DNA from 4 places in the Dactylosporangium sp. NBC_01737 genome. Region 4 is predicted to be linked to each of the others. Evidence: riboswitches for the same ligand, from Rfam matches in the RefSeq annotation. Region 4 holds a riboswitch; each other region holds the start of a gene.

Region 1 (2,196 bases), 1.4 Mb from region 4:
GTAGTGCTTGACGTCGCGGAAGGACCGCTCGGCCCGTCCGAGGTAGAACTCGCGGATGTCGTCGTCGGCGAGCAGTTCGGCGGCGGGTTTGTCGAGCACGACCTTGCCCGTCTCCAGCACGTATCCGTGCTCGGCGATGGACAGCGCCATGGTCGCGTTCTGCTCGACCAGCAGCACGCCGGTGCCGGCCCGGTTGATCTGCACGATCAGGTCGCGGACCTGCTCGACCAGGCGCGGCGCGAGGCCGAGGCTGGGCTCGTCGAGCAGCAGGTACGCCGGGTCGGACATCAGGGCCCGCCCCATCGCCAGCATCTGCTGCTCGCCGCCGGAGAGGTATCCGGCGATGCTGCCGCGCCGCTGGGCGAGGACGGGGAAGAGGCTGTACATGCGGTCCATCGCCTCGGCCCGTCCTTTCGGGCGGGTGTGGGCGCCGAGCCGCAGGTTCTCCTCGACGGTCAGCTCGGCGAACGTTCTTCGCCCCTCCATCACCTGCGACACGCCGCGGCGGACCACGGCGGCCGGCCGGAGCCGGTGGATGGGCTTGTCGTCGAGCGTGACGGCGCCCTTGGTGATGGCGCCGTCGTGCACGCCCAGCAGGCCCGACAGGGCCCGCAGCAGCGTGGTCTTGCCCGCACCGTTCGCGCCGAGCAGCGCGACGATGCGTCCGGGTGGCACCTGCAGGCTGACGCCGCGCAGCACCAACATCACGTCGTCGTAGACGACCTCGAGGTTCTGGACACGCAACATGGGGGTGACGCTCCTCCGGGGGTGTTCGGAGTGGGCGAACTATGTGCATCGTCGGTGAATAAAGTTACGTGTATTTAACCGGGTATCAGAGCAGAATCAAGCCCCAATTGTGTGTCCGTCAACACCATCTTCTGTGGCGCATCACCGTCCGATGTGGACCGACAACTCGCCGTGATTCGGACTTTTAGGGTAATAGATATAGAACGACACGCGTGGGTTTCGCTTCGCTGGTGATCACGTTAAGTTAGGTCCGGCCTGCCCGGCAGTCCGTCGCCCACCCCGGGCGGCGCCGTGCAAGCGCCGCCGAGTCGAGCGCCCATGGCGCTGTCGAGCCGGGGACCCAGGTTCCTTGGGGTGAATCCGCGAAGCCGCGGTAGGGCGCACTCTTCCCGCCCGAACCCGTCAGCTAACCCGGTAGGCGGTCGGTGAATGAAGGGTCATCCCTTGTCCGCTGGACACCGCGCCAAGCGGTCACTGCTGCGTTCCCTGATCATCGGGGCCGTCGCGCTGGCCGTCGTGGCGCCTGCGAGCGTCGCCAAGGCCGATCCCACAGCTGCCGAGATCCAAGCCCAGCTCGAGAAGGCGGGCGACGAGCTCGAAGTCACGATCGAGGCCTACAACAAGATCAATGAAACGCTTGCCGCCACTCAGGCGGAGGCCGCCACCGTCCAGGCGAAGATCCAGCCCCTCGCGGACAGCATGGCCGCGGCCAACTCCGACGTCGACGTCATCGCCATCGCCGCGTTCAAGGGCTCAGGCAACATGGTGAGCCTCAACGTCATGCTCAGCGCGCAGTCGTCGGACACGCTGATCGACCAGCTCACCACGCTGCGGCAGATCAGCAAGCACCAGCAGCGCGCGATCGCCGAGTATTCGGAGGCCAAGTCGAAGCTGGACGACGAGAAGAAGAAGATCGACGACACGCTCGCCGCGGAGAACGCGCAGAAGGCCGAGCTGGAGACCAAGAAGAAGAAGATCGAGGGCGACGTCAAGAAGCTCGACGCCCTCAAGCGGCGCGCCGCCGCGGCCGGCAGCACCGGATCGACCGGTGTGAAGGTGTCCCTCGGCGCCGAATGCACGAGCCCGGCGAACTCCGCCGTCGCGTTCGCCTGCGCCCAGCTCGGCGAGCCCTACAAGTGGGGCGCCGCCGGACCGGGCAGCTGGGACTGCTCGGGCCTCACCATGGGTGCCTGGAAGGCGGCCGGCATCACGCTGCCACACAACGCCAACGACCAGTGGCGCTCGAGCAGGGTCACGCACGTCTCGCGGTCCGCGCTCTCGCCGGGAGACCTGGCGTTCTTCGGAGGATCGTCGCCCAGCCACGTCGGCATCTACATCGGCAACGGCAAGATGATCCACGCACCGACCACGGGCCGCAACGTCGAGGTCGCCTCGGTCGACCGTTCCAACACGACCGGCTACGGGCGCCCTCACTAGGAACCCCTCGTC
Region 2 (2,196 bases), 1.5 Mb from region 4:
GATGTCGACCGGGGCGACCTTCACCACGGTGCGGCTGTTGGGGGCGTGGATGATCTGGTTGTTGCCGATGTAGATGCCCACATGCCCGAGGCCGTTGTAGAACACCAGGTCGCCCGGGGCGAGCTGGCTGCGGGAGATGTGGCGGACCTTCTGCCACTGCTGCGCGGCGTTGTGCGGCAGGGACACCCCGGCCGCCTTCCACGCCATCATGGTCAGCCCGGAGCAGTCGAACGTGTTCGGTCCGGCGGCGCCCCACACGTACTTCTTCCCGAGCTGCGCCCACGCGTAGCTGACCGCCTTGCCGGCCGTGCCGGAGACCGCCGGCGGCTTGCCGGGTGCCGGGGGCGCCGCGGTGGTGGTCGTCTTGGCCTTCGCCGCCGCGGCTGCGGCAGCGGCGGCCGCTTCGGCCTTGCGCTGCAGGTCGTCGAGGCGGGCGATGTCGCCCTCGATCTTCTTGCGGCGGGTCTCCAGCTCGATCTTCTGCTGGCTCTGCGCGGCACGGGTCTCGTTGAGCCGTTGCTGCTCGGCGTTGAAGGCGTCCTTCGCCGCGGTGTACGCGGCCAGGTCGCGCTGCTGGCTGTGGGAGATCTGCTGGAGGGTGCCGACGCGGTCGGTGAAGGCACCCGAGGAGCTCGCGCCGAGCATGAGCGACCAGGTGCCGAGGTGGCCACCGGTCTTGTAGGCGTTCACCGCGAGCGTGTCGGCGGTGACCTGGGCGGCCTCCATGGTCGCCTGCAGCGGTGCCAGGTCGGCCTGCAGCTTGGTGATCGCCGCCTGGGTGGCCTCGAGGTCGCCGTTGACCTTGTTGTACTGCTCGACGATGTGCTCGACCTCGTTGTTGCCCTTGTCGATCTGGGCCTGGAGCTCCTCCGGCGTCGGATCCGCGTGCGCGGCGCAGGCCGGAGCGATCAGCGCCGACACCGCCAGCGCGACGACCGCGGCACGCAGCGTCGTGCGTCCGTTGAACACGGCACAGTCCTTCTTCCTTTGACCGCCTACCGGGTTAGCTGACGGATTCGGGCGAGAAGAAGGCGCGCCCTACCGCGCCGCGGCGCGGATTCACCCCATGGGAAACCTGGTGGTTCCCCGGCTCATCGACCGTCGCCCGTATGCAGCGACGCGCGGCCGACGACTCGGCGGCGGCTGCCCGGCCACCCCGGCGGGGCGGGCGACATCCGGCAGCCAGGCCAAACGTAGCGGCCGCACAGACCGCCGGGCCTCGATCTAAGCCACACTTAACGAAGACTTGGCGAGGAGCTGCAGATCATCTACGGGGTGCCGGTCAGGCGGCTGGGCGCCCAGAGCTGATCGGCGTCGCCCGCGGCGATCCGCCCGCGGTACACGTCGATCTTGTGGTCGATGAGCTTGAGGTTCTCCTGGATCTCCGCGAGCCGGGCGTGCACGTCGGCGCGGTGCGACTCCATGAGCGCGAGCCGCTCCTCCTCGTTGCCGGGTCCGGCGGCCACCAGCTCGGCGTAGCGCCGGATGAACCGGATCGGCATGCCGGTGGCGCGCAGCTTCGTGCACACCACGATCCACTTGAGATCGAGGTCGTGATACCGGCGCTGGCCGCCGCCCGTGCGGTCGACCGGGGTGACGACCAGGCCGGCCCGCTCGTAGTAGCGCAAGGTGTGCACGCTCACCCCGGTGCGGCGGGCGGCCTCGGCGATGCTGAGGCCGGGCTGCGGTTTGACTTCGAGCACGCTCTAGATTTTAGCGTCGCGTGATGAGCGACATGACGCACGCGGACCGGCGGCGCCGGATGCTGGTGCTCGCGGTGTGCTGCACCAGCATGGTGGTGGTCGTGATGGACATCTCCATCGTCAACGTGGCGCTGCCGGCGATCGGCCGCGACCTGCACTCCCCGGTGTCCGGCCTGCAGTGGACCGTCGACGCGTACACCCTGGTGCTGAGCAGCTTCCTGGTGATGGCCGGGTCGCTCGCGGACCGGGTCGGCCGGCGGCGGGTCTTCCGGCTGGGGCTGATCGCCTTCGGGCTGGGCTCCCTGGCGTGCAGCCTCGCGCCCGGCATCGGCTGGCTGATCGGCGCGCGAGCGCTGCAGGCGGCCGGCGGCACCATGCTCAACCCGGTCGCCATGGCGATCATCGCCACCGCGTTCCCGGACCGCGGCGAGCGGGCCCGCGCCATCGGCGTGTTCGGCGCGGTCTCCGGCCTGGCGCTGGGGCTGGGTCCGGT
Region 3 (2,196 bases), 3.1 Mb from region 4:
ATAGATGACGCGGGCCGCCGACGGGGCCTCCGCGTCGATGATGTGGTTGTCGTTGTCGCCGGTGTTGCGCAGCGTCTCCGAGTGATGGTGGTCGAAGACCATGTGGGCGCCCGGCGCGTACGGCAGATTCGTCAGGATGTCGTTCGGCCCGACCTCGACCGCGCCGTCCTGGACGTCCTTGGGGTGCACGAACGTGATGTCGCCGATGAGCTCCAGGTGACGCAGCAGCACGGCGCACACCAGGCCGTCGAAGTCGCTGCGCGTCACGAGTCGGTGCTTCACGAGAAATCCCCTCACCTGCGTCGGCCGGTCGACAGTTGCCCTATCGGCCGGCCGTCCGCAGACGTGAGGGTCTTACAGCACGGACAGATGCACGTGGTTGGTGTGGTCGCTGGAGGGATCCCCGCCGACGCCGCTGTAATGGTGCCAGCCGACCGCGGGCGTCCAGATCTGTTTGAACCAGATGACGTACATGACGCCGAGCCGGTCCGCGTTCTTCACGAAATAGGTCGCGAGATTGGCGCCGTAGACCTTGTCCTCGCCGGCGGCGACACCACCGAAGCCGGACTTCGATTGTACCGAGAAGTCGCAGGCACGACCCTTCGGGTGCTCATACGGCCCGCTGGGCCGGTAGCACGAGACGAACCGCTTGAAGCCGGCCGCCTGCGCCTGCTGCATCGCGTGCAGCGTGCGCTGCGTGATGCAGCCGGTGGTGGTGGGATCGTTGACCTTGCACGACTCCGCCGACCAGCCACCGCTGGCGTTGCGCGGCGACGGCTGCGCGAGCGGCAGGTTGGCCGAGACGAAGCCGTTGCTCGGCCCGCCCGCCTGGGCCAGGCCCTTCTCGGCTTCCTTCTTCTTCGCGGCCATGACCGCGACCTGCTCCTGCTGGAGCTTGACCTCTGCCTCCAGCGCGGCCTTCTGCGCCGCCTGGTCCTTCTTCAGCTGGTTGAGGTCGCGCAGCAGGTTGTCATTGTGGTGGGCGATCTCGTCGATCGAGCCGGCGCGCTCCGCGAACCCGGTCGGGCTGCCCGAATCCATCAGCGCCACGAACGTGGTGAGCGGCCCCGTCCGGTACGCAGCGACGGCGATCGCCGAGACCTGCTCGGTGACCCTGGCCAGCTCCGCCTCGGTCACGGCGAGCTTGGCGGTCAGATCGGCCTGGTTCTTGACCGACGCGTCGAACTTGTCCTTGGCCTCGATCCAGCCACGGGTGCTCTCGTCGAGGACCTGCGCGAGGGTCGCGTTGGAACCCTCGTCGCCTGTGTCGTCGCCCGGCTCGGCGGCGGCCGGTGCGGCAGCCATCCCACAAAGGACGGCGGCCGTCATCAGGACGGCGAGAATCCGCCGACCGGGATGTCGTGATGACATCTGGCTCGTTGTTCCTTCCGTCGGCCGCCGACCGGGTTAGCTGACGGGTTCGGGACGGAACGATCCCTACCGCGGTTGCCCGCGGATTCACCCCAGTTACGGTTGGGTCCCCGATTCGCCGGTGTCGAGCCGGCGATTAGGCGGCAGTCGCGCCCGGCACCGCGGGGAGCGGTGCCTGTCGGACGAGACCGACGGCCAGCCTACCCAGGGCGATTCGCCCGCGCAGCGCACCGATTGTGCGGTGCTGTGACACACCTCTCGAAACGGCACCACCCCAGCAGGTCGCCTAAGCGTCCCGAAAGAAATCGACGTGATGGAAATCACTAAAATGCTTTCACGCTTCCGGAACCGTCTGCCCGCGACCATTGTTCTACGCAACCTACCGATCGCGCAGTGTCACCACCCCGGATGCGGCGGAATGCCGCAATGCGCCGCTATTCAATCTTCAGAGTAGTGAATGCGCACAAATGACACCCGGCCGCGCTTGCCGTTCTTCCACCGATGGTCCACGCCCGTGATCCAAGGACGGCGCCGACCGCGTTCCGTCCTTCGATCTGCCATCCGGGACGTCGCCCCGGATGGCGCCGCCGCTGCCCGCGATCCGCCGGCCGCGCCAACCTGGTCGACGCCGCTCACGACCCGCGAAACGGCATGGCCGCCCCTGCCTCGGTCGCCTCCGCCCGTGATCCAAGGACAGGGATGGCTGTCCCGGTAGCCAGCCCCATCCTTCGATCAAGCAGGCCGCGAAGGCTACCCCCACCGGAGTCGCCTCCACTCGTGATCCAAGGACGCCGGTGGTTGTCCCGGTAGCCGGATCCAGCCTTC
Region 4 (2,196 bases):
TTCGGGTGCTCATACGGCTCGCCCGGCGGACGCCAGCACGACACGAAGTGCGTGAAGCCTGCCTTCTGTACCTGCTGCAGCGCGTGCAACGTCCTCGGGGTCAGGCATCCCTTCGTGGTGGGGTCGTCGGTGGCGCACGACTCGGTGGGCCAGGATCCGTCGGCCCTGCGAGGCGCCGGCTCCGCCGCCTTGCTCGTGGTGCCGCCACTCAAGGTGGTGGAGGCGTCGACGGCGTCCTTGGACTGGGCGAGGGCCCGTTCCAGCTCGGCCTTCTGCTTCGACATCACCGCCATGCTCGCCTGCTGCTTGGCGACCTCGGCGTCGATCGTCGCCTTCGTCCTGCTCAGCTCGTCCCGCAGCGCCGCGACCTGCCGCAGCTGCTCGGCGTTGCCGCGCGCGATGACCTCCAGCGTGCTCACCCGGTCGGCGAACGCCCCAGGCGTCCCGCTGTTGAGCAGCGTCGCCGCGCTGCGCAGCCCGCCGCCGTTCTGATACGCCGCGATCGAGATGGACTGGGTCTCCTCGTGCAGCTTCGCGTACCTCGGCTCGATCGCCGTCTGCTGCGCGGCCAGGTCCTTCTGCCGCTGCAACGACGCGGTGAGGGCGTTCTGCGCGTCGATGTACGCGCGGTTGGTCTCGTCGAGCTTCTTGATCAGCGCCGGGTCGCCGCCCTCACTGGCGTTCGCCGGTGAGGCAGTGCCGAGCACCACGGTCGGGGTCAGGAGGATCGCGAGCGCCGTCACGACGGCGACGATCCACGGAGGTCTGGACATACTGTTCCCTCCATCGGCCGCTTACCGGGTGAGCTGACGGATTCGGGACGGAACAGTCGCCCCTACCGCGCAAAAAGCGCGGATTCACCCCAGAAACTTGGTTCCCCGGCCCGTTGGAGCACGGCTCAGCGGCGGCCGCGCCGGCACGGTGAGTGCCTACGAGCGGGCCGCCGCCGACCCTAACCACCTGCGATTTCATCCCCCTGCGGACCCTCGGTAACGTCCCGGCGGCGTTCTGCAGCCGGGCGGTTTCGGGGTGGTAGGCTAGCCTCCTAGGAAGGTTTGGGGGACATGAACAGGGTCATCGCGGGGTATGCGGTGATCGTCAAGGTAAGCAACGGAAGGGGTCTCGGACATGTCGAGAAGTGCTACGAGCACACCGGCCACCGTCGAGGACTGCCTGCGCGTCGGTGCCGGCTTCTCTCTGGGGGACAGGGCCTGGATCGCCGAGCAGTTCGCCACGCTCGACAGCCGCCTGGCCGCGTTCCCCGTCGACGCCACCGAGCTGGAGGTGTCGGTGAAGGACCGCGCCGCCCGGGGGCAGAAGGTGACCCTCGAATGCTGGATCGCCGGCCAGCAGAAGATCGTGACGACCTCGGCGGAGGAGGATCTGCACGCGGCGCTCAACGACGTCCGCGACGACCTGCGCCGGCGGCTGAACGACGCGAAGACCCGGCAGGAGCCGCGCAACAACCGGCACCTGCGCGAGAGCACCATCACGGATGTCATCTCCCCGGAGCTGACCCCGGCCCTCGACGACGCGTCGCCCGAGGCGGTGCCCGCCGAGACGGCGGCCGCCGGCGACGAGGGTGCGGCCCGGGGCGCGTAACGCCTGGCGCGTAACGCCTGGCGCGTGCCGCCCGCACTGACGCTCAGCCCGGTCGCCGATCGCCGGCGGCCGGGCTTTCCGCTTTTCTCGGGCAGCTCCGATGCGCTGGTTGCTCTTCGCGTGCGTGTTTGTCATGCCCGTAATAGAAAATCCATCACGGCTGCGGCCTTGGTGGTTCCGCGCAGCCTGCGGCAGCGCGACCGGTAGCCCGGTCACCGTCCGTGCCGTAGTTCCGCACTCACATGATCCAGCGCCGTCGGGCGCAGCATTCGGTGCTACAACACCGCCGCTGGCCAAAAAACGAAACCATCGATCACTAGACCGGGTAGTACCAACGCTCGGACGGCGATCTTCCGGCCCCGCCCCGTGATCGAAGGACAGCCGCGGTCGCCCGGACGACCAGTCCGGTCCTTCGATCATGAGCGGGGCCGGCACCGATCGACGCCGATCGGCGCAGCGCAGCGATTTGGGCGATTTGCGAGAAGTCGAAGCCGCCGACAATGCAAGTTACCAACGTCGATCACTAGACCGGGTAGTGCCAGCGCTCGAACGGCGATCTTCCGTTCTGGCTCATGATCGAAGGCGCCCTGTGGT

What was found. Region 4 has a riboswitch for cyclic di-AMP ahead of OHA72_RS59740 (coiled-coil domain-containing protein). Riboswitches for the same ligand answer to the same signal wherever they lie in the genome.
Region 1: another riboswitch for cyclic di-AMP. It lies ahead of OHA72_RS02010 (C40 family peptidase); the one in region 4 lies ahead of OHA72_RS59740 (coiled-coil domain-containing protein).
Region 2: another riboswitch for cyclic di-AMP. It lies ahead of OHA72_RS52905 (C40 family peptidase); the one in region 4 lies ahead of OHA72_RS59740 (coiled-coil domain-containing protein).
Region 3: another riboswitch for cyclic di-AMP. It lies ahead of OHA72_RS09350 (coiled-coil domain-containing protein); the one in region 4 lies ahead of OHA72_RS59740 (coiled-coil domain-containing protein).

What each region holds. Positions count from the first base shown of each region.
Region 1 covers NZ_CP109153.1:433,518-435,713, forward strand. The annotation lists gene OHA72_RS02005 (ABC transporter ATP-binding protein) at 1-747, opposite strand, end outside; cyclic di-AMP (ydaO/yuaA leader) riboswitch at 1,039-1,184, shown strand; gene OHA72_RS02010 (C40 family peptidase) at 1,192-2,184, shown strand.
Region 2 covers NZ_CP109153.1:11,481,530-11,483,725, forward strand. The annotation lists gene OHA72_RS52905 (C40 family peptidase) at 1-969, opposite strand, end outside; cyclic di-AMP (ydaO/yuaA leader) riboswitch at 978-1,127, opposite strand; gene OHA72_RS52910 (MerR family transcriptional regulator) at 1,269-1,703, opposite strand; gene OHA72_RS52915 (MFS transporter) at 1,727-2,196, shown strand, end outside.
Region 3 covers NZ_CP109153.1:2,139,231-2,141,426, forward strand. The annotation lists gene OHA72_RS09345 (DHH family phosphoesterase) at 1-282, opposite strand, end outside; gene OHA72_RS09350 (coiled-coil domain-containing protein) at 355-1,305, opposite strand; cyclic di-AMP (ydaO/yuaA leader) riboswitch at 1,381-1,516, opposite strand.
Region 4 covers NZ_CP109153.1:12,941,983-12,944,178, reverse strand. The annotation lists gene OHA72_RS59740 (coiled-coil domain-containing protein) at 1-773, opposite strand, end outside; cyclic di-AMP (ydaO/yuaA leader) riboswitch at 777-914, opposite strand; gene OHA72_RS59735 (HPF/RaiA family ribosome-associated protein) at 1,129-1,602, shown strand.